DNA from 2 places in the Micromonospora robiginosa genome. Region 1 is predicted to be linked to the other one. Evidence: riboswitches for the same ligand, from Rfam matches in the RefSeq annotation. Region 1 holds a riboswitch; the other holds the start of a gene.
The links. A riboswitch is a leader RNA that binds a small molecule or an ion and turns the genes downstream of it on or off. The one in region 1 is predicted to bind ZMP and ZTP.

Region 1 (3,384 bases):
CGTAGTCGGCGAACGCGAGGCCGTGGTCGTGGAGGCGCCGCCACAGGTCGAGGTCCCACCGACGCAGCGGTGTCGGGCGGCCGGGTGGCAGGTGCGAGATGCTGCGTGGCATGGCGCCGGCGGCGAGGGCGACGGCTTTCCAGGGGTGGCGCTCGACCCGGTTGAGGCGTTTGTGGATCAGTGGTTCGACGCGGGTGAGATCGTGCTCGGAGCGGACCTCGGCGGCGTCGAGGATGAGCACGCACTCCGCGGCGGTCAGCTCGGTTGCGGACAGCAGGTCGCTCAGTCGGATGTCGATCTCGTCGTGGTCGATGTCGTCCTCGAGTCGGAGAACGGCGCCGTGACCGTGCAGCGCGGCGGCCTCGCGGATGTCGGCCATCCGTCCAGGGGTGTCGCGCAGGTGTGCGACCGGCAGGAAGGGTGTCCCCCACTGATGCAGGTCTTCGGCGATGTCGGGTAGGGGCCGGCGGATTCCGGAGGTGGGGTCGGCCAGGTGGCGGATGTCGACAGCGATAGCCATGTCCCGTGGGACGGTCCGTTGTGCCTGCCGGCTGAACGCGCGGGCGTCCTTGATCGGTCCGTTGTCGGAGGGGGGCACGTCGAAGACCGGGAGGATGTGTGGTGCCAGTTCGTCGTCGATGTTGCCGATGGCCTCGAGCTCGCCCTTGCGCCCCTTGAGTATCGGGTAGTAGTCCGCCATTGGCATCGCCCCACACGATCCGTCGACAGTCACCTTCATCAATACTGAACGTTGCGTGTTCGATCGGCAACAGAAAGTGCGTGCGGCGGGGTGGCAGGATCGGTCGGATGCGGGTGGATGCGGCGCGGGCAGTGGCGGTCGACTGGGTGCGGGAGCTGATGCGGGCCGATCCGTCGGTCGAGGGGGCGTTGTTCAGCGGGTCGACGGTGGGGTTGCCGGGTGAGGCGGTGTTGCCGGCGTCGTCGGACGTAGACGTGCTGGTGGTGCGGGACTCCGCGGGGCCGAAGGTGGGCAAGTTCCTCTGGCGGGGGGTGCTGCTGGAGGTCAGCTCGGTGACGTGGGCGCAGGTGGGTGACCCGGAGGACGTGTTGGGGTCGTGGGTGTTCGCGCCGTTGTTGCGTACCGATGGGGTGATCGCGGATCCGTCGGGGCGGTTGGCGGTGGTGCGGCGGCGGGTGGCGGCGGGGTACGCGGATCCGGTGTGGGTGCGACGGCGGTGCGCGGGGTGCGGCGGCGGGTGGAGGACGGGTTGCGGGGGTTGGATGCGGGGGCGTCGTTGGCGGATCAGGTGTTGGCGTGGGTGTTCCCGACGTCGTTGTTGGCGGTGTGGCCGGCGGTGGCGGGGTTGGTGGATCCGACGGTGCGGCGGCGGTACGTGCGGGCGGCGGAGGTGTTGGCCGCGCACGGGTTCGGTGGGCGGTATCCGGAGTTGCTGGCGACGTTGGACGGTGGCGGGGTGGGCGCGGGGCGGGTGCGGGAGCATCTGGCCGGGTTGGCGGTGGTGTTCGAGGAGGTGGCGCGGCTGCCGCGGGAGCGGTTCGCGTTCGGGGCGGATCTGGGTGCGGCGGGGCGGCCGGTGGTGTTCGGTGGGGGTGCGGAGTTGGTGGCGGCGGGGCGGCACCGGGAGGCGATGTTCTGGGTGGTGGTGACGTACGCGCGGTGTCTGGCGGTGTTGGCGGCGGTGGATCCGGAGCGGGAGCGGGTGTGGCGGCCTGGGTTTGAGGCGGTGTTGGCGGATCTGGGTGTGGGGTCGGTGGCGGATCGGCGTCGGCGGGCGGATGCGGTGCTGGCGTCGTTGCCGGCGTGGCAGGCGGTGGTGGATGCGGTGGCGCGGCGGGTTGTGGCAGGGTGAGGGGACGCGACTGGCGGCACGGGGATGGGTGAACCATCGGGGAGCTCGTCGTGGGGGTCGACCGCCTGGGCCTCCGCGGGCGGGGTGTCGCATGTCTTCTTCTTCGAGTTCGGTGTCCGGGGCGACCGCGCGGTTGTTGCCGGGTGGGCCGGTGGCGGATGAGGTGTTGGCCGAGGTGGCCGCGTCGGTGGCGGAGCTGCGGGCGGCGGGGGTGACGCCGGCGTTGGCGACGGTGCTGGTGGGTGACGACGACGCGAGCGCGGGTTACATCCGGATCAAGCAGCGGCAGGCGGCGGAGTTGGGGTTCGCGTCGCCGCACGTGCATCTGCCGGCGTCGGCGTCGCAGGGGGATCTGCATGCGGTGCTGGCGGATTTCAACGCCGATTCCGGGGTGCACGGGGTGTTGGTGCAGCATCCGATTCCGGGGGGTCTGGACTACGACCGGGCGTTGGCCGAGGTGGATCCGGACAAGGACGTCGACGGGATGCATCCGGTGAACATGGGTCGGTTGGCGTTGGGGTTGCCGGGTCCGTTGCCGTGTACGCCGGCGGGGATCGAGGCGTTGTTGGCGTTTCATCAGGTGCCGGTGTCGGGGCGTGAGGTGGTGATTCTGGGTCGGGGTGCGACGTTGGGGCGGCCGTTGGCGATGTTGTTGGCGCAGAAGCGGCCGACGGCGAACGCGGCGGTGACGGTGGTGCACACGGGGGTGGCGGACTGGCCGCGGTACACGCGGCGGGCGGAGATCCTGGTGGCGGCGGCGGGGGTGCCGGGGATCGTGCGGCCGGAGCATGTGCGTCCGGGTGCGGTGGTGGTCGGTGGTGGGGTGCGGTACGAGGGGCGGCGGTTGTTGCCGGATGTGGACGAGTCGTGTGCGGAGGTGGCGGGGCGATCACGCCGCGGGTCGGTGGGGTGGGTCCGACGACGGTGGCGATGTTGTTCCGTAACGCGGTGCGGGCGGCGCGGCGGTTGTCCGGGTTGGGGTGAGTGGGTTCAGCCGAGGTCGACGACGAGGGGCCGGTGGTCGGAGACGGTGGACGGCGGGGTGTCGACGGCGGTGACGGGTGGGAGCCGGTCGAGGTGGTGAGGGTCGGCGAGGACGTGGTCGAGTTGGACGCGGGGTTGTCCGGCCGGGTAGGTGGCGAGGCGGGCGAGGGGTCGCCAGTGGGTGACGGCGGCGGCGGGGCCGGCGGGGAGGTTGAGGTCGCCGAGCAGGATCCGGGGGCGGGCAGCGTGCGTAGGGCGCGGACGACGCGGCGGAGTTGCCAGATGTTCCAGCCGGGGACGAAGGAGAGGTGGGTGGCGGCGACGGTGAGGGGCCGTGGGGGTGTCGAGGACGGCGGCGAGCACGACGCGGGGTTCGTCGCGCAGCAGGAGGAGTCCGCCGCCGGGTCCGGGGACGTAGATGGGTGAGCGGACGGGTGCGGCGCGCAGGCGGGTGACGTGCCAGGAGCGGACGGGGTGGCGGCTGATGAGGCCGACGCCGTAGAGGGGTTCGCCGTGGCCGTCGTCGTCGTGGGTGAGGGGGCGGAACTGTTCGCCGGGGGTGCCGACG
Region 2 (3,384 bases), 260 kb from region 1:
TGGCCCGGCGCTTCCCGGCCGGCGGGCCGGTGCGCTGGACGGTGCCGGCCGGCGGCTTCTTCGTCGTGGTGACCGTGCCGTTCCCGGTCGACGACGCGTTGCTGCACCGCTCGGCGCGGGAGTACGGCGTGCTCTGGACCCCGATGGCGCACTTCTACGACGCCGGCACGCCGGTGCACGCGTTGCGCCTGTCGCTGAGCGCGGTCACCCCGGCGCAGATCGACCTGGGGCTGGACCGGCTCGCCGCACTGGTCACCGACACCACGGCGGCGGTCGGGGCGCCGGCGTGACGCCGCAGCGTGGCGGCCGGAGCACCACCCGTGTTCCCCGACCGCCGGTCCTCCGTTGATAATGGACGGATGGTTGCCTGGGAGTACGCGTTGCTGGTCCGCCGCTATCAGGGGCAGGGCCGGAATTTCCACGTCTCGTTCGTCTGGTACGGCCCGGACGGGTCCCGCACCGACGTCACCGCGTACGGCGACACCGCGGTCGCGCACCTCAACCGGGTCGGCCGGGAGGGCTGGGAACTGGTCACCGCCGCCGAGGACGTGAACAACGTGCAGGGCAGCACCGAGGTGCACCGCTACCACCTCAAGCGCCCGCTGCGCTGAGGTTCCGCGCCCCCCGCCGGCCACCGGTCGGCGGGGGGCGCGGCCGGGCTCAGCCCAGCGAGACCTCGGGGTAGAGCGGGAACGGGACGAGCAGGTCGGCGGCCTGCTTGCCGACCGACTCGGCCACCGCCGGGTCCAGCACGTACTTCGCCTTCGACGGCGCGCCGTCCGGGCCGGTGCCGGCGGTGGTCCGGTCCAGCACCGTGTGGATCAGCTCGGCGGTGGCGTCCATCTCGGCGGCGCCCAGCCCCCGGGTGGTGAGCGCCGGCGTGCCGATCCGGATACCGGAGGTGTACCACGCGCCGTTCGGGTCCTGCGGCACCGCGTTGCGGTTCGTCACGATCCCGGAGTCGAGCAGCGCCTGCTCGGCCTGCCGGCCGGTCAGGCCGTACCCGGACACGTCGATGAGCACCAGGTGGTTCTCGGTGCCGCCAGTGACCAGCGTCGCGCCCCGGCGCAGCAGCCCGTCGGCGAGCGCCTGCGCGTTGTCGACGATCCGCTGGGCGTAGTCGGCGAAGTCGGGGCGCCGGGCCTCGGCCAGCGCGACCGCCTTGGCGGCCATCACGTGCGGCAGCGGGCCGCCGAGCACCATCGGGCAGCCCCGGTCGACCTGGTCGGCCAGCTCCGGGCCGCAGAGCACCATGCCGCCGCGCGGGCCGCGCAGCGACTTGTGCGTGGTGGTGGTGACGATGTGCGCGTGCGGCACCGGGTCGAAGTCGCCGGTGAAGACCTTGCCGGCGACCAGGCCGGCGAAGTGCGCCATGTCGACCATGAAGGCGGCCCCGACCGAGTCGGCGATCTCCCGCATGATCCGGAAGTTGACCTTCCGCGGATACGCCGAGTAGCCGGCGACCAGGATCAGCGGCTTGAACTCCCGGGCCGCCTCGGCCACCCGGTCGTAGTCGATCAGGCCGGTGGCCGGGTCGGTGCCGTAGCTGCGCTGGTCGAACATCTTGCCGGAGATGTTCGGCCGGAAGCCGTGGGTGAGGTGGCCGCCGGCGTCCAGCGACATGCCGAGCATCCGCTGGTTGCCCAGCTCCCGGCGCAGCGCGAACCAGTCCGCCTCGGTGAGCTCGTTGACCTGGCGGACCTGGGCCTTCCTCAGTGCGGGCGACTCGACCCGGTCGGCCAGGATCGCCCAGAACGCGACCAGGTTGGCGTCGATGCCGGAGTGCGGCTGCACGTAGGCGTGGGACGCCCCGAACAGCTCCTTGGCGTGCTCGGCGGCGAGCGCCTCGACGGTGTCCACGTTCTGGCAGCCGGCGTAGAAACGCCGCCCGATGGTGCCCTCGGCGTACTTGTCGCTGAACCAGTTGCCCATGGCCAGCAGCGTCGCGGGGGAGGCGTAGTTCTCACTGGCGATCAACTTCAGCGACTCACGCTGGTCGGCCAGCTCTGCCCCGATGGCGTCCGCCACCCGCGGCTCGACGCCGCGGATCACCTCCAGCGCGGTGCGGAAGGCGGTGGACTCGACGTTGTGCGACATGCGACCTCCTGGTGACGTGCGGAAGGCCCAGGCGCTCGGCATGCGTCCTCATGACGAGGCCGCTCCCCGATGGTGCTCCATCTCCACGCGCCAGTCACGGCCCGAGGGAAATCCTAGCGGTCCCCGCCAGGCCGGACCCCCAGCGGCCCGCCTGTAAGGAGGGGCCCCTTCTTAACGCATTCTGCATAGGCGGGGCCCCCGCTTAACATCCACCTGTTAAGCGGGGGCCCCGCCTTGCACCCGGGCTCAGGCGACCACGGCGTCGCGGGCCTTCTTCAGCGCCTTCGGGGCGGTCGGCGTCTTCGGCGCCGTCGGCCGTACGTCGAGCATGCGCTGGCCGATCTCCTGGAGCTGGTTACGGCCGAGCGCCTCGCGCACCTTGGGGAACCACTCCTGCTCCTCCTCCTCGACGTGGTGCAGCACGTTCTCGATGAGCACCGTCGTCTTGGCGACGAACCGCTCGTCGTCGGCGTCCATCGCGTGCAGTTCGAGGCAGAGCACGTCCGCCACGTGGTGCTCCTCGTACGACTCGAGGATGTCGTCCTCGACGTCCGGCACCAGCTTGCGGACCTCCGGGTACATCACCTCGTTCTCCAGGTAGGTGTGCACCGTCAGCGCCTCGATGATCTGCGTGACGATCTTCCCGCGCCGGCTCGCCGGACCGTCCTCGGCCTCCTGGAAGGCCTTGAACAGTCGGCGCATCTCCTTGTGGTCCTCCTTGAGCAGGACGATCGCGTCGGTGGACACCGGGTTACCTCCTCGGTCGGCTGATGAGGGCCCCCTACCCGGCGTCCGACCAGGACAAACAGACCGGGCCCGGCGATTCGTCGCCGGGCCCGGTCGGTCGGTGGGGAGGGTTACCGCACCGCGTTGTACGCGTCGACCAGGCCGGCGCCGTAGAAGCCGTTGCGGTTGCCGCCGGAGCAGGTCGCGTCGTAGGCGTTCGGACCCGTCGGGATCAGCGGCACCGGGTTGTAGACGCCGGCCGGGCAGGACTGCGCCACCGCCGTGCGCTCCAGGAACGACGAGAGCTGGCCCGCGGTCATGCCCGGGTGGGCCGACAGCGCCAGCGCCGCGACGCCGGTGGCGTGCGGGCCGGACATCGAGGTGCCCTGCTTGTAGCCCCACCCGTTGGTGCGGGTGACGGTGTTGAAGGTGGTGGACAGGATGCCGTCGGTGGACGTCGAGCGCGCGCCCTGGGTGCGGAAGCGGGTGTCGCCACCCGGCGCCGTCACGTCGATGACGCCCTGGCCGTACGAGGAGTAGTAGCTCTTCTGTCCGGTCGGG

Region 2: linked by a shared signal. The riboswitch ahead of H1D33_RS08005 (glycine hydroxymethyltransferase) and the one ahead of H1D33_RS09300 (bifunctional 5,10-methylenetetrahydrofolate dehydrogenase/5,10-methenyltetrahydrofolate cyclohydrolase) in region 1 are both predicted to bind ZMP and ZTP.

The regions. Positions count from the first base shown of each region.
Region 1 covers NZ_CP059322.2:2,098,561-2,101,944, reverse strand. Annotated here, with positions in the region: gene H1D33_RS09310 (beta family protein) at 1-700, opposite strand, end outside; gene H1D33_RS09305 (hypothetical protein) at 1,182-1,832, shown strand; ZMP/ZTP riboswitch at 1,829-1,910, shown strand; partial or broken gene H1D33_RS09300 (bifunctional 5,10-methylenetetrahydrofolate dehydrogenase/5,10-methenyltetrahydrofolate cyclohydrolase) at 1,924-2,816, shown strand; gene H1D33_RS09295 (endonuclease/exonuclease/phosphatase family protein) at 2,823-3,384, opposite strand, start outside.
Region 2 covers NZ_CP059322.2:1,833,854-1,837,237, forward strand. Annotated here, with positions in the region: gene H1D33_RS07995 (aminotransferase-like domain-containing protein) at 1-290, shown strand, start outside; gene H1D33_RS08000 (hypothetical protein) at 360-611, shown strand; gene H1D33_RS08005 (glycine hydroxymethyltransferase) at 661-2,097, opposite strand; ZMP/ZTP riboswitch at 2,116-2,205, opposite strand; gene H1D33_RS08010 (hemerythrin domain-containing protein) at 2,344-2,844, opposite strand; gene H1D33_RS08015 (S8 family peptidase) at 2,955-3,384, opposite strand, start outside.